2 linked regions of the Methylomonas sp. 11b genome follow. The protein of the gene in region 1 binds, or shares a complex with, the protein of each later gene. Links are inferred from orthologs where the notes say so. Each region holds a gene or a part of one and is shown in the gene's direction. Other genes may lie near its edges.

Evidence for each region.
Region 2: the proteins of secA (region 1) and secY are in contact, whole or in part, in a crystal structure (PDB 3DIN), measured with the Thermotoga maritima proteins. The link is inferred for Methylomonas sp. 11b from one-to-one orthologs. Residues at the interface, in WP_004082002.1 of Thermotoga maritima: Glu261, Ala262, Arg263, Lys300, Ala301, Arg302, Thr303, Ile304, Ile305, Leu323, Tyr324, Asp325, Pro326, Val329, Ser330, Tyr333, Ile336, Lys340, Phe345, Val349, Glu363, Phe364, Tyr374, Ser375, Gly376, Gly377, Glu393, Ile395, Thr482, Ser483; in WP_004081795.1 of Thermotoga maritima: Glu108, Gly109, Glu110, Glu111, Ala236, Glu237, Arg238, Arg239, Ile240, Thr241, Ile242, Gln243, Tyr244, Ala245, Arg246, Arg247, Val248, Thr249, Gly250, Arg251, Arg252, Val253, Tyr254, Gly256, Ala257, Ser258, Thr259, Tyr260, Leu261, Pro262.

What each region holds. Positions count from the first base shown.
Region 1 is NZ_KI911557.1:5,097,390-5,114,200, forward strand. What follows is about bases 5,405-8,683. They hold secA (preprotein translocase subunit SecA), read left to right. Parts: upstream 5,405-5,735; coding sequence 5,736-8,483; downstream 8,484-8,683. Other genes in these bases: trkA (Trk system potassium transporter TrkA), read right to left, coding at 5,405-5,415; METH11B_RS0124455 (glycogen/starch/alpha-glucan phosphorylase), read left to right, coding at 8,623-8,683. Outside these bases: METH11B_RS0124410 (hypothetical protein), read left to right, coding at 1-257; METH11B_RS0124415 (nucleoside triphosphate pyrophosphohydrolase family protein), read left to right, coding at 411-902; METH11B_RS0124420 (NAD(P)-dependent oxidoreductase), read left to right, coding at 917-1,795; METH11B_RS0124425 (hydroxypyruvate isomerase family protein), read left to right, coding at 1,795-2,577; METH11B_RS0124430 (VOC family protein), read left to right, coding at 2,621-2,995; METH11B_RS0124435 (hypothetical protein), read left to right, coding at 2,995-3,534; METH11B_RS0124440 (hypothetical protein), read left to right, coding at 3,521-4,063; more of trkA, read right to left, coding at 4,060-5,404; more of METH11B_RS0124455, read left to right, coding at 8,684-11,127; tRNA (uridine(34)/cytosine(34)/5-carboxymethylaminomethyluridine(34)-2'-O)-methyltransferase TrmL, read left to right, coding at 11,132-11,599; METH11B_RS0124465 (YchJ family protein), read right to left, coding at 11,627-12,121; METH11B_RS0124470 (dicarboxylate/amino acid:cation symporter), read left to right, coding at 12,290-13,519; METH11B_RS0124475 (GGDEF domain-containing protein), read right to left, coding at 13,547-14,584; METH11B_RS0124485 (Uma2 family endonuclease), read right to left, coding at 15,192-15,782; METH11B_RS0124495 (arylamine N-acetyltransferase family protein), read right to left, coding at 15,950-16,753. UniProt on the Escherichia coli protein: Required for protein export, interacts with the SecYEG preprotein conducting channel.
Region 2 is NZ_KI911557.1:2,324,562-2,336,228, reverse strand. Bases 8,703-11,653 are described here. They hold secY (preprotein translocase subunit SecY), read left to right. Parts: upstream 8,703-9,490; coding sequence 9,491-10,816; downstream 10,817-11,653. Other genes in these bases: rpsK (30S ribosomal protein S11), read left to right, coding at 11,405-11,653; rpsM (30S ribosomal protein S13), read left to right, coding at 11,025-11,381; rpmJ (50S ribosomal protein L36), read left to right, coding at 10,835-10,948; rplO (50S ribosomal protein L15), read left to right, coding at 9,056-9,490; rpmD (50S ribosomal protein L30), read left to right, coding at 8,871-9,056. Outside these bases: tuf (elongation factor Tu), read left to right, coding at 1-442; rpsJ (30S ribosomal protein S10), read left to right, coding at 448-759; rplC (50S ribosomal protein L3), read left to right, coding at 790-1,440; rplD (50S ribosomal protein L4), read left to right, coding at 1,444-2,064; rplW (50S ribosomal protein L23), read left to right, coding at 2,061-2,360; rplB (50S ribosomal protein L2), read left to right, coding at 2,394-3,221; rpsS (30S ribosomal protein S19), read left to right, coding at 3,234-3,506; rplV (50S ribosomal protein L22), read left to right, coding at 3,516-3,848; rpsC (30S ribosomal protein S3), read left to right, coding at 3,858-4,529; rplP (50S ribosomal protein L16), read left to right, coding at 4,549-4,962; rpmC (50S ribosomal protein L29), read left to right, coding at 4,962-5,153; rpsQ (30S ribosomal protein S17), read left to right, coding at 5,156-5,419; rplN (50S ribosomal protein L14), read left to right, coding at 5,448-5,816; rplX (50S ribosomal protein L24), read left to right, coding at 5,827-6,144; rplE (50S ribosomal protein L5), read left to right, coding at 6,157-6,696; rpsN (30S ribosomal protein S14), read left to right, coding at 6,708-7,013; and 5 more genes. UniProt on the Escherichia coli protein: The central subunit of the protein translocation channel SecYEG. Consists of two halves formed by TMs 1-5 and 6-10.

The sequences.
Region 1 (16,811 bases):
CAATGGGCATGTTGGTATTGACACTGACGCACCTCATGCTGATGACCTCGTTGCCGACGCTGATGAAAGTCTGGATTAGCACGATAGTTTATGGTGCGGCGATAGCCGATGAAGCGGCCGGGTGGTTGGTGCGTTATGTCGATCCGGCTTTTGCTTATTTCAAAATAGCCGCGTTTTTATTACTGGAAACATCCTTGTTCCTTTTGATCGTCATAGTCAGTTTGTCGTTGATTGAATCGCGTCGGCAATTGCGTTAAAACCGTTTTCCTCGTTGTCACTATTTAATTAATCGGCGCACTCTGCCTGTTCGCTACTGTCCTATCAACGGGTAGGCCGGTAGCTGTATATATTGTCTAGCGCCGCGCCACTCTTCATCCGAACTCTTTGAATCCAATCCCCGGAGCAGAATCATGAACAAACATTTACAACAAGTTAGAGATTTTCACCGGAAATTCGCTATCAAGCAGCCCGACGATGGCGAAATCGGGCATTTGTCCGACATGGATATTGTGATGCGCCAAGCCTTATTGCTGGATTGCGGTAGCGAGACATTTAAAGCCATTGCCAGCGGTGACCTGATCAAAATTTTGGCTGGGCTGGTGGATTTATCCTTTAATGCGCTGGCGGCCATCGCGTGCAGGGGTGACGAGGTGGTAAGCGTGTCCGCCAACTGGCGGCAAGATGGTTCGGTACTGTCAGTGATGCGGGTGCTGTCCGAGAAAATCAACCTGTGTACTTCCGGCGAGACCGTGCATTATTCGGGCTTATATGCAATCTGCGCGCATTTATCCCAGCGTTTTGTGAATGCCGATTTCGATGAAGCTTTTCAAATCGTGTATCAACAGTTGATGAGTGGGCGCGGCAGCGAGCGTTTGGATTTAAGTCCGGCACTATTCGAATAACTGCGAGTTTCACTATGGCAGAACAACGTTACACGCTGGGCTTCGTCGGCATAGGCCTGATGGGGCAACCGCTAAGCCTGCGGCTTCTGGAGGCCGGTTTTCAGGTCAATGTCTGGAATCGCACGGTTGCCAAATTGGATGTGGTGGCTGGTGCGGGTGCTAAGGTCTGCGGCAGTGTCGGTGAATTGGTAAAAGCCTCCGATGTGGTGATTTTGTGCCTGGCCGACACCATGGCCGTTGAAGCGGTGGTGACGGAACAAATTATTGTTAACGGCGCTGCCGATAAATTGTTAATAGATTTGTCCAGCATCCATCCGGAAGCCACCCGGAGTATCGCGGCGACATTGCAGGCCGCGTGCGGCATGCGCTGGGTGGACGCGCCGGTATCCGGAGGTACGGCCGGGGCAGAGCAGGGTAGTTTGGCGATTATGGCTGGTGGTGCTGAACCGGATATTGAAATTGCCAGAGAAGTATTGCGACCGCTGTATAGCCGTTTGACGCATATGGGGCCAATTGGCAGTGGTCAGACCACTAAAATCTGCAATCAGATGATCGTCAGTTGCAATGTGCTAGTCATAGCAGAAATGATGGCGCTGGCAAAAGCCGCCGGTGTCGACGCCGCAAAAATTCCCGAAGCGCTGGCCGGTGGCTTTGCCGATTCCAAGCCACTGCAAATCGTCGGACCGGAAATGGCCGATAAGCGTTTCGAACCGGTAAAGTGGCGCGTGAAAACTTTATTGAAAGATTTAAATATGGCCGTCGATTTAGCCGGCAAACAGGGTAGTGCGATACCTATGTCGGGCTTGGCTGCGCAACTAATGCAATTGCACGGCAGTGGCGGCTTTTTGGAGCAAGATCCCGCGACGCTCATCAAACTGTACGCCCAAGACTGATGCTGCGCTTTACCGCCAATCTGAGTTTATTGTTTACTGAACTGCCGTTGCCGGAACGGTTTCAGGCGGCTAAACAGTGCGGTTTCGATGCAGTGGAAATCCAGTTTCCCTACTCGCTACCCGCCGAACAAATCTGCGATATATTGGATCAGCAGGATTTGCAGTTGGTGTTGTTCAATGTCGATGCCGATACTTTGCTGCAAGGTGGCGAGGGTTTGGCGGCGGTTCCGGAAAAACGCGATCAATTTAAAGCCGCGGTAGAGCAGACGCTGACTTATACCGAACGATTAAAGCCCTACGTTATTAACGTGTTACCGGGTCGTTGTTTGGACCCACAACGCTTGGGCGAATATCAAACGACTTTGCTGGAAAATCTGGCTTACGCCGCTTCAGCTTTTGCCGATTTGGGTATCAAAATCGTATTCGAAGCCGTCAATAGCTATGACATGCCTGGCTTTATTTTCGACACCAGTCAGAAGATGCTGGATGCGCTAAAGCAAATCGATCATCCGAACTTATTCATACAATACGACATTTATCACATGAGCCGAATGGGCGAAGATTGTGCCGGATTTTTACGTCAACATTTGGATAAGATCGGCCATATTCAGTTTGCCGATTGCCCAGGCCGCGCTCAGCCGGGCACCGGCGCCGTGGATTTCGATAGCCTGTTCAACATTATCGCGACGTCGGACTATCAAGGTTGGGTTGGGGCCGAGTACCGGCCGACCGCTGGCACCGTTGCCAGTTTGCCTTGGTTGAAAACCTACTCGATAAAATAATCGGGCGGTATAATCGCTTGGTCTTACTCACCTGTTGATTACTATGTCCAAACATAATTTCACGATACATCACGCCAGTTTGATCGTCTCCGATACCGAGCAATCGCTGCTTTTTTACCGCGATGTGTTGGGAATGGAGCAGACTGAGCGGCCGAATCTGCCGTTTCCCGGTGCCTGGTTGCAAATCGGCGCCCAGCAAATTCATTTGCTGGAATTGGATAATCCCGATCCAACAACCGGCAGGCCGGCGCATGGCGGTCGTGATCGGCATGTGGCGATGCATATCGATTCGGTTGATGCTTTGCGCGAAGATCTGGAGCGGACCGGTACGGCTTATACGGTGAGTATTTCCGGCCGCAAGGCGCTGTTTTGCCGCGACCGTGACGGCAATGCGCTGGAGTTTATTGAGCGGCCTTGATGCCCATGTTCGGACGGCTTTTTTATGGCGGACTACTGATAGGCAGCCTGGCGATGCTGCTGTTTGTGCTAGGGTTTGTCTGTTTGCAGTTTGGTTTGGCTTTGTTGATGGGTTTGTTTTATCTGTTAGCCAGTAAAGTGATGTTATTGGCTTTGGTTTTGTTGGCTTTGCTTGGTCTGATGATGTTATTTAAGGCGGTTTGCCGCGAACTGCGCGGGTATTTCAGCCGCGAATCGGCGGCGGTGCGGCAACTATTGTCTTTACAGGTTCGCCAGCAAGATCTGGCGCGGCGCAAGTCTGCCGAATGCCGACAATTAAGTTATTGGCACAGATTCAAGCGGCAACGCCTGCTGGTAGCCGATAACCGCAAACAGGCCTGGGCCTTATCTGTGGCAATTAGCCATGAATTGCAAGCGGTGCGGGCGCAACTGCCGGCCGCTCGATATAAAAATCTGCGTAAATCCTTGCGCACGTATCGTAAACAAGCCGATTCCGCGGCGATGCTGGCTTTACGCCAACAGCTCCATGTCGCCGATTAGTCGCTGGCTGGGTGACGCACTGGCGTTTTTGCGGCGCAGTCGCGACGACAATCTGCAATGGCATTTATCCAGGCACGAAGATGTCGCCGAACTGCGGCAAACCAAGGCGCTGGCGGAACAGGCTTTGGTGGCGCAACTGAAAAAACAGTCGCAGCAATTGGCTCATGAGTTGGCCGTCAACAAAGCCCGCAACAGCAACGAGCTGGCGATGGTGAAAACCCAATGTCAGCAAGATTTAAGAGACTATCAGCAATATCTGCAATCACTGGATAAGCTGAAGGAGTCTTTGCGCAGTAGTTATGCCCATCTACCGGAAGCAGTGGCGTTCACGATCCACCATCACGCCAAGCAGTTATTGAATCGAATGTGGGATGCCCAAGAGCCGCAGGAAAAAATGAAAATTGAAATGCAATTGTTGCAGTTCATGACAGCGGTACATGAAGACAGTCAGAGGTCTTTGCAAGGCGAGAGCAAAGACGGTTTGCCGCAGCGGGCACTGGCTTTTATCGATGCCGATTTGGCGGATTAGATCGGCTGGAAATAGCCTTCGATGTCTCTGACCATTTTCTTGTTCAGCGCAAACATCACTACGTGATCACCTTCCGCGAATACGGTGTCGTGATGCACCGGAATCACTTCCTTTTCGCGAATCAGCGCCCCTAATATCACGCCGTCCGGTAAGTTGACCTGATCTACCCGCAAGCCAACCACGGAGCTGGAATTCTTGCTGCGGTGAGCAATGGCTTCAATTGCTTCCGCACTCCCGCCACATACCGAGCTGACGCCGACCACGTCGCCTTTACGCACGTGTTTGAGGATGCCGCCCAAGGTTTCCAGTTTTGGTTGAATCGCCAGATCGATTTCGGTGCCGTCCAATAATTTCAGGTAGGAATTGTTGTTGATCAGGCAGATGGCTTTTTTGGCGCCGAGTTTTTTCGCCAGACCGGCGGCAATCAGGTTGATGCCGTCATTATTGGTAATCGCGCAGAACAAATCGATGTCTTCGATCATTTCTTCTTGCAGTAGCGATTCGTCGGTACAGTCGCCGTGTAGAATTAAGGTGTTACGCAAATCGTTGGAGATTTCCCGCGCTCGCTCAATGTCTTGCTCGATGACTTTGACGTGGTAGTTTTTTTCCAAGGCAATTGCCAGCCGCTTGCCGACGTGGCCGCCGCCGGCCAGCATAATGGTTTTGATCGGCGATTCCAGTTTATGCAGATCCACCAAGGTTTTACGGACCTTATCGCGGGGGCAGACAAAGAATACTTCGTCGCCGGTGGCGATCACCGCCTCGCCGTTTACCGCGATGGCTTTACCGTCGCGGAAAATCGCGGCGACCCGGATCATGCTGTCGGCCAGTTTTTCTTTCACGGCATGGATGCGTTTACCGGTCAGAAAGCCGGTCGGCACCACGCGAATCGAGAACAGCCTGACCAAGCCGTCGGCAAACTCCGACACATGCAGCGCGCCGGGGTATTTGATCAGATTATGAATGGATTCGGTGACCACCTGCTCAGGGCTGATGACAATATCAATACCGCCCGGCGCAAATAATTCCGGGTGGTTTAGAAAGTCGATGGCGCGCACCCGGGCGATGGTTTTGGGTTTGCTGTACAGGGTGTTAATCACCTGACAGGCCAGCATATTGGTCTCGTCGCGGTCGGTAACCGCAATCACCATGTCGGCGTCCTGAATACCGGCTTGTTCCAGCACGCTGGGATGGGCAGCGTTACCTTCGACGGTGGCTATATCCAGGCGGCCCTTCAATGCGGTGAGCAATTGGGCATTTTTATCGATAACGACAATATCGTTTTCTTCACTGGCCAATGCGCCGGCAACCGAAGAGCCGGTAACGCCGGCACCGAGAATCACTATTTTCATAAGTTTTTAAAGCCAGTAATGATGTCGAATGCTTGTCGCCACAAGGGCCGAAGCCGGCGAATTATACGCTGATCGATAGGCTTGTCCATGTTCCAGCGAGCGCGCAGACTTTGCTTTGATGGAAATCGCCCAATTGTGGAGTTAGGCTGCGGCTGCAAAGCAAAAATCGCGTTTTAAATGGCCGATAGCGGTATTTAAATAGCCGATTTACAAAAACCGGCTGGTCAATCGTCCTAGCTTGCCGGGCTTGTTTTCTGGTCACAGCTGCCCCATACCGTTTATAATCGCAAACTTTGGTTCACTCTCACTCTGGAAATATCATGCTGGGTAAGCTGGTTAAATTGGTAGTTGGCAGCCGCAACGACAGGCTGGTCAAGAAGAAACGCAAGTTAGTCAAGAAAGTCAACGCGCTGGCCGCCGAATACGAAAAATTATCCGATGCGGCGTTACAAGCCAAGACGCAGGAATTTCGCGACCGCCTGGCCCAAGGCGAAGACTTAGACAATTTACTCCCAGAAGCCTTTGCCGCCGTGCGGGAAGCCTCGACCCGCGTATTTGGCATGCGGCATTTCGACGTGCAGTTGATCGGCGGTATGGTCTTGCATAGCGGCAAGATAGCCGAGATGAAAACCGGTGAGGGTAAAACCCTGATGGCCACTCTGGCCGCCTATTTGAATGCCTTGCCGGGTAAAGGCGTACATGTCGTTACCGTCAATGATTACTTGGCCCGCCGCGACGCGGAATGGATGGGCAAACTATACGGTTTCCTGGGCTTGACCACCGGAGTCATCGTCAGCGATTTAACCCACGAGCAACGCCAGGTTGCCTATGCGGCGGATATTACTTACGGCACCAACAACGAATTTGGTTTCGATTATCTGCGTGACAACATGGCCTTCAGCCTGGAACAAAAAGTCCAGCGAGATCTGAATTTTGCCATCGTCGACGAGGTTGACTCGATTCTGATCGACGAAGCCAGAACGCCGTTGATCATCTCCGGCCAGGCGGAAGGCAGTACCGATATTTACCTGAAGACCAATCAAATCATTCCTTACCTGACCAAACAGGAAAAAGCCGACGATCCGGAGAAACAGGATCAAATGCCCGGTGATTATGCGGTGGACGAAAAGTCCCGGCAGATTCATTTAACCGAAGCCGGTTACGAACATGTGGAACGCTTGTTGGCGGAGCACGGCTTGATAGCCGACGGCTCGACCTTATACGAAGCCGCGAATATCCGCTTGATGCACTACCTGAATGCGTCTTTGCGGGCGCATGTGCTGTTCCAGAAGGATGTGGATTATGTGGTCAAGGATGGCCAAGTTATTATAGTCGACGAGTTTACCGGCCGAATGATGAGCGGTCGGCGCTGGTCCGAGGGTTTGCATCAAGCGATGGAAGCCAAGGAAAACGTGACCATTCAAAACGAAAACCAAACGCTGGCTTCGATTACCTTCCAGAATTATTTCCGGCTTTACAACAAGTTGTCGGGTATGACCGGTACTGCGGATACCGAAGCGTTTGAGTTGAACAAAATCTACGGTCTGGAAGTGGTGGTTATTCCTACCCACAGACCGATGATACGCAAAGACAAAGGCGATTTGGTTTATCTTTCGGCGCGGGAAAAATACAACGCCGTCATCGAAGATATCAAGGATTGCGTGCAGCGCGGCCAGCCGGTCTTGGTCGGTACGACGTCGATAGAAAACTCTGAATTGATTTCCCGGATGCTGCAACAACAAAACATCCGCCATGAAGTCTTGAATGCCAAACAGCACGAGCGCGAAGCGCACATTATCGAAAATGCCGGTATGCCGGGCGCTGTCACCATCGCTACCAATATGGCCGGTCGCGGTACCGACATCGTGCTGGGTGGTAATCTGAATGCCGAACTGGCAGCCTTGGGTCCGGATGCCAGCGAAGCCGATAAAGAGCGAGTACGCGCTGCTTGGCTGGAAAGACATGAAAAAGTGTTGGCTAGCGGTGGTCTGCATGTGATCGGTTCGGAACGCCACGAATCGCGGCGGATCGACAACCAATTGCGTGGCCGTTCCGGTCGGCAGGGCGACCCCGGCTCCACACGGTTTTATTTGTCTCTCGAAGACGACTTGATGAGGATTTTCGCGTCCGAACGGGTAGCCAGCTTGATGCAAAAACTGGGTATGGAAGAAGGTGAAGCTATCGAGCATCCTTGGGTGACGCGTTCCATCGAAAGCGCGCAACGCAAGGTGGAGAATCGTAACTTCGATATTCGCAAAGAAATTCTGGCTTACGACGACGTCGCCAACGATCAACGTAAGGTTATTTACGCGCAGCGCAATGAATTGATGGCTGCCGAAGACATCAACGACATTATCAACGCGATTCGTGCCGACGTACTGAACGACGTCATCACCGAATACATCCCGCCGAAAACCATGGAAGAGCAATGGGATGTGCGTGGTTTGGAAACGCATTTGCAGCAAGAGTTTAATCTGCAGATGCCGTTAATGGAAATGCTGGAGAGCGACCGTACACTGAACGAACCGAAATTGCGCCAGTTGATCATCGAAAAAGCCGAACAAGAAAGTCGTGCCCGTGAAGAGGCCGTAGGCGTGCAAGTGCTGCGGCATTTCGAGAAATCGGTCATGTTGCAAGTGCTGGATAATAGCTGGAAAGAACATTTGGCGGCGATGGACCAATTGCGCCAAGGTATTCATTTCAGAGGCTATGCGCAAAAAGATCCCAAGCAGGAGTACAAGCGCGAGTCGTTCCAAATGTTTACCGGCCTGTTGACGCATATCAAACAGGAAGTGGTAGGCATACTCGCCAAAGTGCAGGTGGCGCGTGAAGAGGATGTTCAAGCTATCGACGAACAACGCCAAGCACCGCTGGAAATGCATTACGAACACGCGGAAGCTCACTCCATTTTTGAAGAAGAGCCGGCGGCACAAGCAGCTCAGTCTGACTCAGACTCGGAGAGCGCGGAGCAGCCTTTTGTCAGACTCGGCAGCAAAGTGGGCCGTAACGACCCATGCCCTTGTGGTTCGGGTAAAAAGTACAAGCAATGCCACGGCAAATTGAACTAATGTTTAACCGCGACGCTTCAAACCGGGCGTCGCGGCTGCCCGACAATTCGATTTAGAGGGCCTTTCTGCATCGCTTTCAGCCTTGCACAATCAAGCGGCCCACGGCTTTTAATTTTCACTGTCCTCAAGGGTAAGCACTATGCCGCATAGAGTCTTTAATAAGAGTAATCCCGCCGCCGATATTACCAAGCTCCCCAAGTTGGGCATGGAAAAAAAGCATTTCATCGCCGATTTCAAACACTATTACAGTCATCGTCTCGGGCGCGATCAAAACTGCCGTTCTCCGCATTACGCCTACGAGGCCTTGTCCTTGGCGATCAGCGACCGTCTGGTCGAACGCTGGAAAAAAACCTACAACGTCTATCGGGACTCCGACTGTAAAAAAGCCTTCTATCTGTCGATGGAGTTTTTGATGGGGCGCTCGCTGAGCAACGCCATGTTGAATCTCGGGGTTGACGATATCGTGACGCAAGCACTTTACGATTTGGGTTTGGAAGCTGAGGAACTCATCGAAAGCGAACCGGATGCCGGTTTAGGTAACGGTGGTCTGGGACGCTTGGCCGCGTGTTTCATCGACAGTTGCGCCACCTTGCAATTGCCGGTCACCGGCTACGGTTTGCGTTACGAATACGGTATGTTTTCGCAACAAATCGTCAACGGCGAGCAAGTCGAAAAACCGGATCATTGGTTGCGGATGGGCAATGTTTGGGAAATCGAGCGTCCTGAGTACATGCACCGCATCAAGTTTGGCGGCCACACGCAAACGCACATCGACGAAAAAGGCAACAAGCGCACCAGCTGGCTGGATACCCATGACGTGATTGCCATGCCTTACGACACGCCGGTGCCAGGGTATAAAAACGGCACGGTCAATACCTTGCGCTTGTGGAAAGCCATCGCCACGGAAGAGTTCAATTTACAAGAGTTCAATGCTGGCGATTATGCCGAAGCGGTGGCCGAGAAAAACACCGCCGAAAATATTACGATGGTGTTGTATCCCAACGACGCGAACGAAAACGGCAAAGCCTTGCGCCTGCAACAACAATATCTGTTGGCGTCCGCCAGTTTGCAGGACGTCATCGCTAACTGGGTGGGTCGCCACGGTAATAATTTCAGTAAATTTGCCGAAAAAAACTGTTTTCAGCTCAACGATACCCATCCCAGCATCGCGGTGGCCGAGCTAATGCGCTTGCTGATGGATATTCACGGTCTGCCTTGGAAAGAAGCCTGGCACATCACTCGGCACACGATGGCCTACACCAATCATACCTTGTTGCCCGAGGCCTTGGAAAAATGGTCGGTCAATCTGATGCAGCATTTGCTGCCGCGCTTGATGGAAATTATTTTTGAAATCAACGCGCATTTCATGGCGGAAGTGTCCGCGCGTTGGCCAGGCGACAATCCACGTATGGCGCGGATGTCCATCATCGAAGAAGGTCATCAAAAACAGGTGCGGATGGCATTTTTGGCCATCGTCGGTAGTTTTTCGGTCAACGGTGTCGCCGAATTGCATTCCAAGTTGTTGCAGGAGGGCTTGTTTAAAGACTTTTTCGAGCTCTGGCCGCAAAAATTTAATAACAAAACTAACGGTGTGACCCCCAGACGCTGGCTGGCCGGTTGTAATCCGGAATTGGCCGAGTTTATCACCGCAACTATTGGTGATGGCTGGATTACCGACCTTTCTCAGCTGTCCAAATTAGCGCCTTACGCCGAAGACGCCGCGTTCAGGCAAAAATGGTACGACTTAAATCGGGCCAGCAAACAGCGTCTTGTTGATTACAAAAAAGAAGAACACGACATTGAGATCAATGTCGATGCCTTGTTCGATGTGCAGGTTAAACGCATCCATGAATACAAACGGCAAATTTTGAATGTGCTGCATGTGATTCATCTTTATGATCGGATAAAACGCGGCGATACGCAAAACTGGGTGGATCGTTGCGTCTTGATCGGCGGCAAGGCCGCGCCCGGCTATGTGATGGCGAAAAAAATCATCAAGCTGATAAACAATGTCGGCAATGTCATTAATGAAGATCCGGAAGTAGGCAACAAGCTGAGATTGGTGTTTATGCCCAATTACTGCGTGTCGGCGATGGAGAAAATCTGTCCGGGCGCGGATTTGTCGGAACAAATTTCGACTGCCGGTAAGGAAGCGTCCGGTACCGGTAACATGAAATTTATGATGAACGGCGCGCTGACCATCGGTACGTTGGACGGTGCCAACATCGAAATTCGTGAAGAGGTCGGTGCCGACAATTTCTTCCTGTTCGGCTTGACCGAAACCGAAGTGGAGGCGCTCCGGCCGCATTACGATCCGCAATGGTTCATCAATCAGGACAGCGATTTGCAAGGCGTGATGCGCTTGCTGGAATGCGGACATTTCAATCAGTTCGAGCCGGGCATTTTCGACGACATCATTGCCTCGATTAAAAGTCCGCACGATCCGTGGATGACTATCGCTGATTTCCGCAGTTATCTGGAAGCGCAAAAGCGCGTCGAGCAAACTTGGCGTGATCAAGAGCGCTGGACCAAAATGAGTATTCTGAATACAGCGGCCAGCGGTAAGTTTTCCACCGATAGAACGATTAGCGAATACAACCGCGAGATTTGGAAACTGTCGCCGGTGGACGTGGAAAAATACTAAAGCAATGCTGGATATTGTCTTGTTCGAGCCGGAAATACCGGCCAATACCGGCAATATCATCCGTTTATGCGCTAATACCGGTGCGCATCTGCATTTAATCCAGCCTCTGGGGTTTGACTTGGACGACAAACGTCTGCGTCGCGCCGGGCTGGATTATCATGAATGGGTGAACATCCGCCAGTACGGTTCCTTGCACGATTACGTCGAAAAAGCCAAGCCGCAGCGTTTATTTGCATTAACCACCAAAGGTCACACCGGTTACAGTGAGGTACGATATAAAGCTGGAGATGCCTTGTTATTCGGTCCGGAAACCCGCGGCTTACCAACCGCCTTTCTGAATCAACATCCGGCCGCGTTGCAGCTGTATTTGCCGATGCGTAAGGAAAGCCGCAGTCTTAATCTATCCAATACCGTTGCCATAGTGCTGTACGAAGCCTGGAAGCAATTGAATTTTGTGGATGCGGCTCGTTGACTTAGTGACGGTTCAGCGGGTTGGTTTTCAGCGCCCGCAGCAACGTTTAAATTTCTTGCCGCTGCCGCACGCACAAGGCGCATTCCGGCCGGTGTCCGTGCTTATCGCGACTTTGCCCGCGGCTTTGATGACGCCGTCCAGATAGAGCCAGCGCGAATCCGTCTTAACGAAACGACTGATTTCGTGCATGAAATAGTCTTCGCCGTCCTGTCGGTAAAAAGCCTTAAACTCGACCATGCCTTTGCTGTCGTGCGTACCGCCTTTCTTAGTGTCGACTATAACGAGTTTTTGCCACTGCGCGGTTTCCTTGGAAAAATCGATTGCTGCGGGGCGTTTGCTTGTTTCCCAAGTATTTAATAAATAGTCCACGTTGCGTTGGGCATAAGCGCTGAAACGCGAGCGCATCAAGGCTTCTGCCGTTGGCGGGAAGTGTTCGCAGCTGTGATAGCGGCCGCAGCACTCCAGATAATGCAGGCCGGAGCCGCATAAACAAGTTTCGGTGTTGTCGGTGATTGTCGTCATAGCAGCTGATTTTACCGAAGTAGATAAGCCAAAAGCCAATCTTCGCCGCTATCATGACGGATCACGTCTGCTGAGTGACCGGGCCAATACATCATAGGTTGCCGGGCTTGCTATGATAAATCTCAATACTTTGACGCTTTACGATGAGCGCATTTTCAGGAGGCTGCATTGAAAGTCGCATTAAATACACAGATTTTTCTCGGTGCCGTGTTTGGCGTCCTGCTGGGATTAGGGTTCGCCAAGCTTGGACCGGAAGCAGCCCTTACAAAACAGGGTATCTACGTTTGCGGTCTCTTCAGTAACTTATTCATGGACTTGCTGAAAATGGTATTGGTGCCTTTGGTATTTACCTCTATAGCGGTCGGTGTCGCCAATTTGCGCATGCACAGCCAACTGCACCGGGTTTGGATGTCTACGCTGGGATTTTTCGCAGTGTCCATGGTCTTGGCCATTTTGTTGGGCTTGGGCGCGGCCAATTGGTTCGAGCCGGGTAAGGGCCTGAATCTGGACCTGTTTCAGAATGCCGGCCAGGGTTTTGCCGCCAAGCAGATGACGTTTGCCGAATTCATCGCCAGTTTTTTACACGGCTTGTTTGTCAATCCGTTCGCGGCGCTGGCGCAAGCCAACGTGCTGGCGATCGTGATGTTTGCGTTGTTGCTGGGCATAGCTTTGGTAGTTGGCGGGGACCGTTATCGAAACATATTGCTGTTAATGCAGGAATGCTTGGAATTGATGTTGCGCTTGGTCGGCTGGATCATGCGGCTGGCGCCGTTCGGCATCATGGCACTACTGGCACAGTTGCTAGCGACGCAGAACATGGCTTTGTTAAGCAGCCTAGCCGAGTTTGTAGCGGTTGTGGTGGGCTCGACATTGCTGCATGGCTTCGTCGTGTTGCCGCTATTGTTATTTCTAGTTACCAAAATCACGCCGTTAAAGTTTTTTCGCGGTTCTCGGGAAGCATTGATGACCGCGTTTGCCACCAGTTCCAGCTCGGCGACCTTGCCGGTCACCTTGCGCTGTGTTGAACAGCATCTGCATGTCAAACCCAGTATTGCCGGGTTTGTGGTGCCGTTGGGTGCAACCGTCAACATGGATGGCACCGCGCTTTACGAAGCGGCTGCCGCGCTATTTGTGGCTAATTTGGCGGGTATTGAGTTGGATTTGGCTCAGCAATTGATCGTGTTTTTTACCACGATGATCGCCGCCATCGGCGCGCCGGGTATTCCCAGCGCCGGCATGGTGACCATGATAATGGTGTTGCAGTCGGTAGGTTTGCCGGCCGAAGCCATTGCCATATTGTTACCCATAGACCGCTTACTCGATACCGTGCGGACCATGGTAAATGTCGAGGGCGATATGGTGGGCAGTTTGGTGGTACAACGCCTCAGCGAACGCTAATCGGCTGCGGCGGATATTCTGAAATGTTCATGAATGTATTACTTGATTGCGGCCGCTTTGCTTGGCTTTATACAGGGCGTTATCGGCGCGGACGATAAAGCTTTCCGGATTGTCGCCCGGTTGCAATCTGGCAACGCCGATCGACAAGGTGATTTTACCCAGTGACTGGTTATCGTTTTTGCGCTGCAAGCGGCTGGTCTCCATCGCGTTGCGAATATTTTCGGATATTTCTACCGCCTTTTCGTGGCTGGTATTGGGCATGATAATCGCCAGTTCCTCGCCTCCGTAACGCGCCACATGATGATGATCTTCAGCGTGTTTCTTCATTAAAGAGGCCACATATTTAATGACATTGTCGCCGATGGTGTGGCCGTATGTGTCGTTAATGCGTTTGAAATGGTCTATATCCAGCATCGACAGGCAAGCGGTATTGGGTGCGGATTGTTCGATAATTTCCGCCAAGGTCATGTCGAACGCGCGCCGATTCAATAGGCCAGTTAAGCCGTCGGTAGTGGCGATTTGCCTTGCTTGTGTAAGCTCTGCACGTAGTTGTTCCATTTCACGGTTAGCATCGGTCAGCTTGGCCTGCATGGCCTGACTGGTGATTGCCAGGGCTTTTGTTTCCTGAATGATTTCCTGCAAGACGATTTTCAATCCGTCGGACGCGGAGAAATTCTCCAAGATGACAGATTTTTTCTGGAAGCTATCGTTGGTTTGTTCGGCCTTGTTATAAGTTTCGTTGATCGCGCTAGTGGCTTGTTCGATAACTTTGTGCAGTTGTCGGTTGATTTGCTCAAAAGATTCCAAAGATGCATTACAAATGTGTGATTTGTAAAGCTCCACGCTGTTGTCATAATCGAAGGCTTGGTTTTCTGCGAGCAACAAGTCAACGGCTTTGTTTAAGGTCGGGTTATCACCGGCTACATAGTCGTACCAAATGGCGTAATTGATGGGATTGGCCGCCACATTATGCCGCACCAGCAGCGGCAGGATTTGTTTTAGATAACCGGCGTTAATGCTCGGTGAGAAATCGTAAATCGGTATGTAAGTGGTGCCTTTACTCATCAGATTTTTGTCGATAAACGTATAAGGGTTTAAGTATTGCTCGCGCCGGGATTATTAACCCTGTCACTGCTTTCGATTGTTCCGTTTCGTTGCGCTTGGTTTAGCGCTTAGTAGAACGTGTCTCCGGTGACTTGGATGTGCCTCGCCAAATTTGGCTTGAAACATAATTGACCATCCAGGCTTTCATCTTTCGTAGTCATAAGCCTACATAAAAGTAACTTAAAACCGGGATTTTTCAATACATCCGGAAAATAAGCTTACACGGACAGCGTTTGCGGTTTGCGTACAGGGGATGGTTTTTTGGGTGGTGAGCATAACTTTGTATAGAAATAGTTTGCTCGTACTGGCTTGCTGTCCGGAGAATGCAAACTGTTGGCAACTGCACGCGTGGCAAGAGTATTTGCATCGCAAAGTTAACAAAACATTTTGCAGCAGCTCGAGTTTTGGATAAAATGCGCGGCCTTTAGTCGGGTGCTTAGCTCAGCTGGGAGAGCATCGCCCTTACAAGGCGAGGGTCGGGGGTTCGAACCCCTCAGCACCCACCAGGCTATCCGAGGTAAAAAGTAAAATCTCCCACGATTCTATTCGGTAATCCCAAGCTTGCTATTCAATAATCCGTAGGCAAGCGCGACGCCAGTTCGTCCCAACGGATGACAATGTCCGGCAAGATGCCAACCTGGTTTTCGCCTTCCAATTGATACATTTGCGGCTTGCCAAATTCCCCATCTGCCAAGCTGTATATCGTTAATACCCGATCAACGGGATGAACCAGCCAGTACTCACGCACACCGTGGCGTTCGTAGAGCTGGCGTTTTTTGATTTGGTCATGACCGGCGGTAGAGGGCGACAATACTTCCACGACCCAGTCCGGCGCACCGCGCACGCCGCGTTTATCGAGTTTATTGCCATCGCATACCACCAACACATCGGGTTGTACGACCGTATCGATAGATTCGTCGGCTTCCTGATCTTTGGGTAAACGTACATCGACCGGTGCGATAAACGCACGGCAAGATTTGCCCTGCAGCGCTTGCCGAGTTTGGAAATAAATCTCCCCCGCCACGTCCTGATGCGGTAAATCCGGCGCGGGTGACATCAAATAAGCATCGCCGTCTATTAATTCGTAACGCACATCGTCCGGCCAGTTTAGATAGTCGCCGTAAGTGTGGGATTCCCGATCTTTCAATGCCAAAGCCATTGTCTTAACTCCCGGTTTGCCTTGCTGCTAGAACGCATTCGATATTTTATCCAGATGCGGCAGCGATGCGAGACATTTCAGATAAAAAACGTTTGAGCCAAAAAGATGGCACTGGCTTGAAGGCCAACTCCAATGCAACCAAAGCGCACCGCACAATCTATTCGTAGCTACTTTAAAGCTAGCCGTTCAGCGAGTGGGTGCAACTGCTGATAATCAAGTTCGATACCAAACTGTTCGCTCAGCAAATCGCTTAGATGCGCCCGGCTTTTGATTGTATGACTGATTTGCTCACCCGCTTGGTATCGCGAAAAATTGGTATTAAATAATTGCACCCAGCCCTCGGCGGTATTGCGGCAGATCAACAGATTTTGTGCCAGTAGTGATTGATCCCAGGTTGTGCACACCAAGTTAGCCGCGTCCAGGTCGCAGCGTTGTACCTTAGCGCGGTCGAAACTATATAACGCGAACCAATCGCCGTTTTGCAGTCGCTCTAGCACGGTTTCTCCCGATGCCGTTTCCTGGCGCAACCGAAACTGATTGCCGTCCTGGCTTTGCGCCTGCTCGGTACTCAGGCGTAGCGGCCGATAATGGCTAGGCCCGCCGAAGCCGGCATCGACCAGCCAAGAGTCGCCTTCAGCTTCCACGATAAACGCTAAATGCAGGCGCGGTCCACCTTCATTACGCCCCATCCGCACTCTGGCCATAATCGGCTGATAACTGAATCCCAACTCAGACAGCGCCTGTCCAAATAATCCGTTCAATTCGAAACAGTAACCGCCGCGTCGATTGGCGACGATCTTTTTCATCAACGCCGCTGTTTCCAAATCAGGTATCAAGCCCAGCAGCGGATTGATGTTTTCAAACGGAATAGCGCTCAGTTGCGCTTGCTGTAATTGGCTTAGGCCGGCGAGGGTGGCCTCCGGTTTGGCTATGCCGATGCGGCTTAGGTAAGCGTTAAAGTCAAAACTCATGGATCAATTTTGGATGTTAAAACTATCGGTAAAGAGCGCCAGTTTTGCGGCGATAGGA
Region 2 (11,667 bases), 2.8 Mb from region 1 along the record:
TAAAGACACCGTTCAAACGACCTGCACCGGTGTGGAAATGTTCCGCAAGCTGCTTGATCAAGGTCAAGCGGGTGATAACGTCGGTGTCCTGTTGCGTGGTACCAAAAGAGAAGATGTTGAACGTGGTCAAGTATTGGCGCATGTTAACTCCATCAAGCCACACGCTCACTTTAAAGCAGAGATTTATGTGCTGTCCAAAGAAGAGGGTGGCCGTCATACCCCGTTCTTCAATGGCTACCGTCCGCAGTTCTACTTTAGAACAACCGACGTAACCGGTGCGGTTGATTTGCCAGAAGGTGTGGAAATGGTGATGCCTGGTGATAACATCGCTGTTACCGTAAAACTAATCTCACCGATTGCGATGGAAGACGGCTTACGTTTTGCGATTCGCGAAGGTGGTCGCACCGTTGGTGCGGGTGTTGTTGCTTCTATTATCGAGTAATCAAGATGGCCAATCAAACTATCAGAATCCAATTAAAAGCGTTTGATCATAAATTGATTGATCAGTCAGCGGGTGAGATAGTAGAAACAGCGAAGAGAACAGGCGCCCAAGTTAAGGGGCCTATTCCTTTGCCTACTAGAAAAGAACGTTTTACTGTATTGATTTCACCGCATGTCAATAAAGATGCTCGTGATCAATATGAACTGAGAACTTACAAAAGGTTGCTTGATATCGTTGAGCCAACCGATAAGACTGTTGACGCCTTGATGAAGTTGGATCTGGCGGCTGGGGTCGATGTTCAAATTAAGCTTAAATAGCAGCAAGTAATAATTTAGAGGGATTGGCAGATGTCAATAGGTCTTATTGGTCGTAAATGTGGTATGACCAGAATTTTTTGCGAAGATGGCTCTTCGGTACCTGTTACCGTACTTCATATAGACTCTAACAGAGTTATACAGGTGAAGAGCATTGAAACTGATGGTTATCGCGCTATTCAGGTAGCGGCGGGTGATGTTAAGTCTTCAAAAGTCAACAAAGCAATGGCTGGGCATTACGCATCTGCCAATGTCACCGCAGGTCGTGGTCTGTGGGAATTTAGGCTAAGTGAGAGCGAGGCTGGCGAGTTTTCTGCAGGGACGGAGTTAAAAGTTAATGTGTTTGAAGCTGGGCAGGTCGTCGATGTGTCCGGTACTAGCATTGGTAAAGGTTTTGCCGGTACAGTTAAGCGCCATAATTTCAGAACGCAAGATGCGACGCACGGTAACTCACGTTCCCATCGGGTTCCCGGTTCTAGCGGTATGAATCAAACTCCGGGCCGAGTATTTAAAGGTAAGAAAATGTGCGGACACATGGGGGCGGTCAAAACTACAATACAGAATTTGACTATCCATGCTGTAGATGCTGAGCGGAGCCTGATTTTAGTCAGAGGCGCTGTGCCTGGTGCCAAGGGTGGTGATGTAGTGATCACCCCTGCAGTAAAAATGTTAAATAAAGGTTAATTTATGACTTTGCAAATACCTGCAATCAATAATCAAGATTCAGCACAGGCGCTCGATGTCTCCGAGGCGGTATTCGGACAGGATTTTAACGAAACGTTGGTGCATCAACTGGTAACCAAATATCTTTCAGCAGCAAGAGCGGGCACTAAAGGCCAAAAAAACCGCGCGGCGGTAAGTGGTGGTGGTGCTAAGCCTTTCCGTCAAAAAGGTACTGGTCGTGCGCGCGCAGGAACAACCAGGAGCCCGGTATGGCGTACAGGCGGTGTTACATTTGCAGCTCAACCAAGATCTTTTGATCAGAAGTTGAACAAGAAGATGTATAAGGTCGGTATTAGGTCTATTTTTTCTGAGTTGTTGAGACAGGGTAGGTTGGCCGTATGCAACGACATAACGCCGGCAACACCAAAAACAAAAGACTTTTTGAGCAAGATAAAAGGTATCGATGCGAAAAGATTGTTAGTGGTTGCGGATGACTTAAATGAAAATTTAATTCTGGCGGCTAGAAACATCCCTTATATAGCCGTAGTTACTCCAAGTAGTGTGGACCCAGTGTCCTTGGTTTCTGCGGATAAGGTAATTGCGACAGCAGCAGCGCTGAAACAGATTGAGGAGCGTTTGGCATGAGCATTGAAAAAATCAAACTAGCAAGCGTTCTGTATGCGCCAATTGTGTCGGAGAAAAGCTCCAACGCTGCTGACCAAAGTAATCAGTTTGTATTCAAAGTAAAAAAGTCTGCAACTAAATTGCAGATTAAAAATGCAGTTGAATTGATGTTTGGTGTTGAAGTAGCTGCCGTTCGTGTTCTGAATGTTAAAGGAAAAATTAAACGATTCGGACGTACATTGGGTAAGCGATCCGACTGGAAAAAAGCTTATGTTAAGCTTCAGCCCGGTCATAACATTGAATTAGCGACAGCATAATACTTTAAAGCAAATAAGGAGCGGTAGAAGAGCATGGCTATTCTAAAATCAAAACCGACATCTCCGGGTTCTCGGTTTGTAGTGCGTGTACAAAATAATGATTTGCATAAGGGTAAGCCATTTGCACAACTACTTGACAAAAAGAACAATACCGGTGGTCGTAACAATCTAGGTAGAATAACGACTCGCCATATTGGCGGTGGACACAAAAAATTCTATCGGATAGTAGACTTTAAACGCGACAAAACCGATATTCCCGCGCTAGTTGAGCGTATTGAATACGATCCGAACAGAACTGCGAATATAGCGCTGATTCTTTTTAAAGATGGCGAGCGCAAATATATAATTGCGCCAAAAGGCATCGAGATAGGCCAAGAGATATTGAGTGCTGAAACGACTCCGGTTAAGCCTGGAAATTGTATGCCTCTGCGGAATATGCCTTTGGGCACCACAATTCATTGTATCGAACTGAAGCCAGGAAAGGGCGCTCAAATTGCAAGAAGCGCAGGAACCTCTGTTCAATTGGTTGCTAAAGATGGCGCATACGTCACCATCCGGCTTCGTTCTGGAGAGATGAGGAAAGTCCCGTCAGATTGCAGAGGTGTAGTTGGCGAAGTCTCCAACTCTGAGCACAATCTTATTTCGTTAGGAAAAGCTGGTGCAAAAAGATGGCGCGGTGTCAGACCTACTGTTAGAGGTGTAGCGATGAACCCTGTAGACCATCCACATGGTGGTGGTGAAGGTAGAACATCGGGTGGTAGACATCCTGTGTCTCCTTGGGGAACGCCGACAAAAGGCTATAAAACTCGAAAAAACAAACGTACTGACAACATGATTGTCAGACGCCGTAAGCAAAAATAAGAGGTATTTGACGTGCCACGTTCAATTAAAAAAGGTCCATTTATAGATCATCACTTGCTTAAGAAAGTAGAGGAAGCGGTGAGAGCGAATAATAGGAAACCGATTAAAACCTGGTCTAGAAGGTCAATGATCAGCCCAGATATGCTGGGATTGACTATTGCCGTGCATAATGGCAAACAGCATGTGCCGGTATTGATTTCAGAAAATATGGTCGGGCATAAGCTGGGTGAGTTCTCGCCTACAAGGACTTATAAAGGTCATATAGCAGACAAGAAATCAAGATAAGGAGTGAATGTGGAAGTTTCGGCTAAATTAAGTAACGCTCCTCTTTCTGCGCAAAAAGCACGGCTTGTAGGGGATCAAATACGCGGGTTACCTGTTGAAAAAGCATTGAATTTGCTGAGTTTCAGCTCTAAGAAAGCTGCTGCGATAATCAAAAAAGTTCTTGAGTCGGCAATAGCTAACGCAGAACATAACGAAAGTGCTGATGTAGATGAATTAAGGGTTTCGACCATATTCGTTAACGAAGGCAGAACGTTAAAGAGAGTTAGCGCAAGGGCGAAAGGGCGTGCGAATCACATCCTAAAAAGAACTTGTCACATAACAATTAAAGTAGCAGAGAAATAGAGGTAGCAAATGGGACAAAAGGTACATCCCACTGGGATTCGTCTCGGGATAGTAAAAGATTGGACTTCGAGATGGTATGCAAATAGCCAGAATTACCCTGTGTTTCTGTTGCAGGATTTGAAGGTTAGAGAATACATCAAACAAAAGTTAGCTCACGCATCTGTCAGCAGGGTGCAAATAAATCGTCCTGCGAATAATGCCAATATTACTGTGCACACCGCTCGTCCTGGGATTGTGATAGGTAAGAAAGGTGAAGATATAGATGTGTTAAGGCAGAGTATATCTGTAATGATGGGAGTTCCTGTCCAATTAAATGTCGAAGAGATTCGCAAGCCAGAACTTGACGCGTATTTAGTGGCTGAAAGCATAGCTCAACAGCTTGAAAAACGGATTATGTACCGTCGTGCGATGAAGCGAGCTGTTACTAACACCATGCGTTTAGGTGCTGAGGGTATAAAAATCACCGTAGCAGGTAGACTGAACGGAGCTGAGATTGCTAGAACGGAATGGTATCGCGAAGGCCGTGTGCCGCTTCATACTTTGCGGGCAGATATTGATTACGGAACTGCTGAAGCCAAAACCACTTATGGAATTATCGGTATAAAGGTTTGGATATTTAAGGGTGAGGTGTTTGATATGGATGCTCATGCAGCGTCATTAAACGCCGACTCAAAAAAATAGTTGAAGGAGTATATAAGAGATGCTTCAGCCAAAAAGAACAAAATTCCGCAAACAACATACCGGTAGAAATAACGGTACGGCGTTGCGCGGTTCGTCAGTAAGCTTCGGCGAGTATGGTTTAAAATCAATTAGCCGTGGTAGAATGACCGCCCGCCAAATTGAGGCGGCCAGGAGAGCTATTAGTCGTCACGTAAAGCGTGGTGGTAAAATCTGGATCAGAATTTTTCCAGACAAGCCTATCACGAAAAAACCATTAGAAGTTCGTATGGGTAAAGGTAAAGGTAGTGTAGAATACTGGGTTGCTCAAATTAAACCCGGCACGATGCTGTTTGAAATTGAGGGTGTTTCTGAGGAATTAGCAAGAGAAGCCTTTGAATTGGCCGCAGCTAAATTGCCTGTGAAAACTACGTTCTCTGCACGGACAATAATGTAATGAAAGCGAAAGATTTAAGAAGCAAAACAAAAGAAGAGTTGAATTCCAGTCTTTTGGAGTTGTCTCGCGAACAATTCAACTTGAGAATGCAAAAGGGAACTGGGCAACTTAGCAAGCCGAGTCAAATTAAGCAGGTGAGGCGAGATATTGCTCGCATTAATACTATTCTAAGTGAAATGGTAAGAGTATAGATATGAGCGAAAATCTAGATACTGTACGTAAGGTAACTGGTCGGGTAGTTAGCAATAAAATGGATAAGACTGCTTCTGTTTTGGTTGAGCGCCTGGTAAAGCACCCTGTATACGGAAAGTATATAAAGCGATCCACCAAGCTTCTCGTTCACGACGAAAACAATATATGCCAAGAGGGCGACGTGGTTTCAATTACCTCTTGCCGTCCTATTTCTAAGAATAAGGCGTTCAAACTGTTGGAAGTATTAGAAACTGCCAATAGATAATCAATAATTTTAGTTGGGATTTTAAAAAATGATTCAGATGCAAACTAGCCTTGACGTCGCCGATAACAGTGGCGCAAAAAAGGTCATGTGTATCAAGGTCCTTGGAGGTTCGCACCGCCGCTATGCTGGCATCGGTGACATCATCAAGGTAAGCGTCAAAGACGCTATGCCGCGTACAAGAGTTAAAAAAGGCGACGTATATAACGCATTAGTTGTAAGGACTCGTAAAGGCGTTCGTAGGGCTGATGGTTCAGTTATACGCTTTGACGGCAATGCCGCGGTAATTTTAAATAACCAACTACAACCAATTGGTACTCGTATCTTTGGGCCGGTTACTCGTGAATTAAGAGGCGATAAATTCATGAAGATTATCTCTCTAGCGCCAGAAGTATTGTAGAGGTCCAAAGATGCAAAAGATTAAACAAGGCGATGAGGTCATCGTAATAGTAGGAAAAGATAAGGGTAAGCTAGGGAAGGTAAGTAAAGTACTTGAAGACCAAAAACTATTAGTCGAAGGTATTAACTTAGTAAAGAAGCATCAAAGAGGTAATCCGAACCTAGGTGTTTCTGGTGGTATTGTTGATAAAAACATGCCAATCGACATTTCGAATGTTGCCTTATTTAACCCAAAAACGAAAAAAGGCGACAGAGTGGGTTTTAGAATTCTAGATGATGGAAAAAAAGTCAGATATTTTAAATCTACTAACGAAAACGTTGGTCTCTAAGGTAATAACGCTATGGCTAGACTACAAAGTAAATACAAAACTGAAATTGTTCCCGCGATGCAGGAGCAATTTGGCTACAAAACAATAATGCAAGTGCCAAAGCTCACAAAAATAACACTTAATATGGGTGTTGGTGGAGCTATTGCAGATAAAAAAGTTCTGCAATCTGCGGTTTCTGATATGGAAAAAATATCAGGGCAGAAAGCTGTGATTACGTTGGCTAGAAAATCAATTGCAGGATTTAAGATTCGCGACGACATGCCGATTGGTTGCAAGGTTACGTTGCGCGCCGATAAAATGTATGAATTTCTGGATAGGCTAATTACCATTTCTATACCTAGAATACGCGATTTTAGGGGTATGAGTTCTAAGGGTTTCGACGGTCGTGGTAACTATTCAATGGGAATTAAAGAGCAAATTATTTTCCCTGAAATAGATTATGACAAGATTGATGCGCTCCGTGGTATGGATATTTGTATCACAACAACTGCTAAAACAGATGAAGAAGGTTTAGCGCTGTTGAAGTTATTCAATTTTCCATTTAAAAACTAGGGCGTATCGACATGGCAAAAAAATCAATGATTGCTCGCGAAGTAAAGCGCGAAGGACTGATAAAAAAATATCAGGCAAAAAGAAGCGAATTGAAGGGAATAATTAGATCTCCGAATGCCTCCTTCGAAGAGAAAGAGAGCGCTCAAATTCAACTTCAAAAATTACCCAGAGACTCCAGTAAATCCCGGTTGCGCAATAGATGTAATCTGACGGGGCGCCCGCATGGATATTACAGAAAATTTGGTCTTAGCAGAAATAAATTGAGGGAGGCCACCATGCGTGGTGACGTTCCAGGTTTATCAAAGGCTAGCTGGTAGTTCTGTTTAAGTTTTGGAGAATTGAAAAATGAGTATGACAGATCCAATAGCAGATATGCTAACCAGAATTAGAAATGGTCAATCTGCTGGCAAAAAAAGTGTAAAAATCCCTTCATCTAAGCTAAAGCTGGCTATCGCGAAGGTTTTGAAAGAAGAGGGATATATTACCGATTTTAAAACTGAAGTTACCGGTTGCCATACAGAAATGACTGTTGAGCTGAAGTATTACAACGGGGTTCCTGTTATCGAGAGCGTTAAGCGAGTTAGCCGTCCAGGTCTTAGAATATACAAGTCTAAAGACGAGTTGCCTAAAGTGCTAGGTGGTTTAGGTATAGCTATAGTGTCAACCTCTAATGGTGTGATGACTGATCGCGCTGCGCGTGCTATAGGGCACGGCGGCGAAGTCATTTGCACTGTCTGCTAATTTAAGAGGTATATCATGTCTAGAGTAGCTAATGCGCCTATAACTTTGCCATCAGGCGTTGATGTAAGAGTTGACGGCAAGCAAATGATAGTTAACGGTAAACTAGGTCAGCTTGCGTTTGATCTTTGTGATGCTGTTGATCTTGAAATCGAATCTAACGTAATTAGAGTTAAATGGGACGATAGTGTGAAAGGTGCTAAGGCTCACGCTGGTACTGCTAGAGCTTCAATTAACAACATGGTGAAAGGAGTCTCTGAGGGCTTCGTAAAAAAAATGTTGTTGGTTGGAGTCGGGTACAGGGCGCAAGTTAAAGATAATCTTTTAACGCTCTCCTTGGGTTATTCAAATCCTGTCGAATATCTAATTCCCGACGGTGTAACTGTTGAAGCGCCAACGCAAACAGAATTGCATGTGAAGAGCAATGATAAACAGAAAGTCGGCCAAGTCGCATCTGAAATCAGAGCTTTTCGTCCGCCCGAGCCTTATAAAGGTAAGGGTGTGAGAATCGCTGACGAATACGTGGCTAGAAAAGAAGCCAAAAAGAAATAGGTGAAGTGATGGATAAGAAGTCTTCAAGATTAAAAAGGGCGTTAAGACTACGCTGCAAAATAAAAAAGTTAAATGTAAATAGACTTACCATACATAGAACTTCCCAGCATATTTATGCGCAGGTTCTTAGTGCTGACGGCACGGCTACTCTTGCGGCGGCGTCTACATTGCAAGCTGACGTAAAGGCTGGTCTTAGTAATACAAGTAATATTAAGGCTGCTACCGAGGTGGGGCGTATTGTTGCTGAAAGAGCTATTGCAGCTGGTGTAACAGAGGTTGCATTTGATCGCTCTGGTTTTAAATATCATGGCCGCGTAAAAGCGTTAGCAGACGCTGCACGTGAAGCTGGCTTGAAGTTTTAGGGGAATAGCATGGCAACAGCACCATCTCAAGGTAGTACAGACGGATTGCAGGAAAAATTGGTTTCAGTAAGACGCGTTGCAAAAGTAGTAAAAGGCGGTCGGGTTTTTGGTTTCGCTGCGCTTACGGTCGTTGGCGATGGCGACGGGCGTGTTGGTTATGGCGTGTCCAAGGCGAGGGAAGTGCCTGTAGCGATTCAAAAGTCGCTTGAGCAAGCTAGAAAAAATATGCGAAAAGTAGCGTTAAAAGAAGGTACTTTACAATATTCAATTATGTCGAATACCGGTGCCGCTAAGGTTTATATGCAGCCTGCTTCAGAGGGTACCGGTATTATCGCGGGTGGCGCTATGCGTGCCGTATTTGAGGTCGTTGGCGTGCATAATGTGCTGGCTAAGTGTATCGGTACAAGTAACCCGATCAATGTTGTGCGTGCCACAATTAACGGTTTGACCGCAATGCATGATGCTAAGAAAATCGCAGCAAAGCGCGGTTTATCTGTTGATCAAATAACAGGGTAAAACGATATGAGTGGCAAAAAATTAAGCGTAATGATGACTAAAAGTAAAAATGGTCGCTTAAAGAGTCATCAGCAATGTTTGAAAGGATTGGGTCTAAGCAGAATAAGGCAGGTCGTTGAGGTTATCGATACGCCTGAAAATCGCGGAATGATCAATAAGATCGCGTACATGCTAAAAGTTGAGGAAGTTTAATGTATCTAAACACAATACAAGCTGCATGCGGCGCACGAAAAAAAGCGAAACGCGTTGGGCGGGGCATAGGATCTACTGATGGTAAAACTTGCGGTAGAGGTCATAAAGGTCAAAAGGCGCGGTCTGGAGGTTTTCATAAAGTCGGCTTTGAGGGTGGTCAGATGCCCTTACAGCGGAGACTTCCTAAAGTGGGCTTTACCTCCAGAACTAAAAAATTTACCGCTGAAGTTCGTCTAGCTGAAATTGATGTTCTTCAGGCTGATGTTGTTGATATTCAATTATTGATTAGTAATAACATCATTCCTGCATTTTCGAAAAAAGTTAAAGTAGTGAATACTGGAACTGTTTCAAGGTCTTTAATTTTAAAAGGACTCGGTGTGACGGCTGGTGCAAAATTAACTATTGAAGCTGCTGGTGGCAAAGTCGAGGCTTAAGTGAGTGCTAAAGGAGTTGATGTTTCTGCAGGCACATTTCGGTTTGGTGAGCTCAAGTCAAGATTGTTGTTTGTTTTAGGCGCATTTGTCGTATATAGAATTGGCGCTCATATCCCTGTTCCAGGGATAGATCCAAAAGCCTTATCAATAATGTTCGAGCAGCAGTCCGGTTCCATCCTAAACATGTTTAACATGTTTTCGGGGGGGGCTTTGATGCGTTTGAGCCTCTTTGCGCTAGGTATAATGCCTTACATTTCGGCTTCTATCATTATGCAGCTTATGACTATAGTCATTCCTGCTATGGAGCAGCTTAAAAAAGAGGGTGAGTCCGGGCGTAGAAAGATTTCTCAGTACACCCGTTACGGTACCGTTGTATTGGCCATGTTCCAATCGATTGGTATTTCAGTGGCCTTGCAAAACCAAACAGCCGGTGGGCTAGCTGTTGTTATCCAGCCAGGTGTTAGTTTTGTCCTTATAACCACCATAACGTTGGTTACCGGGACAATATTCCTAATGTGGCTTGGAGAGCAGGTTACGGAGAGGGGAATTGGTAATGGTATATCGCTAATTATCTTTGCCGGCATCGTGTCCGGGTTGCCTTCCGCAATCGGTGGAACACTGGAGCTTGCTCGTACTGGTGAAATGAATGGTGCGTTTATTGTTGTGTTGTTCGCGTTATCTATAGTTGTAACGGGTATTGTGGTTTTTGTTGAAAGAGGGCAAAGACGGATAACAATTAATTATCCAAAGAGACAGCAAGGCAATAAGGTGTATTCAGGACAGAGTTCGTTTCTGCCCCTTAAGTTAAATATGGCTGGCGTGATTCCACCTATTTTTGCATCGAGCATTATATTATTTCCTGCGACAATAGCGGGATGGTTCGGGAATGTCGATGGCTTTTCATGGCTTCAGGATATTTCGTCTGTGCTTTCCCCAGGTCAGCCAGTGTACGTTTTGTGTTATGCTTTGGCCATTGTGTTCTTTTGTTTCTTTTATACCGCTCTGGTCTTTAACTCAAAAGAAACCGCCGAAAACCTGAAGAAGTCAGGTGCCTATCTGCCTGGTATTAGGCCGGGTGCTCATACCACCAGTTATATCGATAAGGTAATGACTCGGCTGACGTTGATAGGTGCAGTTTACATCACGCTGATCTGTTTGTTGCCCGAGTTTTTAATTGTTTATTGGAACGTGCCGTTTTCTTTTGGTGGTACCTCTTTGCTGATTATTGTGGTTGTTGTGATGGACTTTATTTCGCAAATGCAGACGCATTTGATGTCGCAACAATATGAAGGCTTGATGAAAAAAGCTAATTTGAAAAAATCTTAAAAATTCGAGGAGTTTGCCGTGAAAGTACGAGCTTCAATAAAAGCTATATGCAAAAGTTGTAAAGTAATTAAAAGAAACGGCGTTGTGCGGGTTATCTGCAAAGATGGCAGGCATAAACAGCGTCAAGGCTAACTTGTTTTTGTGATTTATTTTGCAGGGTGATATAATTCCCTGTTTAACCTTATAGTACTGTTTTTGGAGTATTTGAATGGCTCGTATTGCCGGTATAAACGTGGCTGACCATAAGCATGCGGAGATAGCGTTGACTGCTATCTATGGAATTGGCAGGCAAACTGCTAGAAATATCTGCGATGAAGTTGGGGTTCAGCCAACCGTCAAGATTCGAGACCTTTCCGAGGATCAAGTGGAATCGATACGTAAGGTTATTTCAGCGATGACTGTCGAAGGTGATCTTCGCAGAGAAGTTTCGATGAATATAAAAAGATTAATGGATCTGGGTTGCTATCGTGGTATCAGGCACCGTCGTGGCTTGCCATTGAGAGGGCAAAGAACCAGAACAAATGCTCGGACTCGAAAAGGTCCGCGTAAGTCAGTTACTAAATAAATACATCTAGATAGGCATTTTTGATGGCAACCCAGAATCGAGTTAAAAAACGTATTAAGAAAGAAGTGGCGGACGGTATCGTTCACGTCCACGCTTCCTTTAACAATACAATCGTTACTATCACAGACAGAAAAGGTAACGCGTTATCTTGGGCAACATCTGGCGGATCCGGTTTTCGTGGCTCGCGCAAAAGCACGCCTTTCGCAGCTCAGGTAGCTGCTGAGAAAGCTGGAGCCGTGGCCCAGGAATATGGCATGAAGAATCTAGATGTTATGATAAAAGGGCC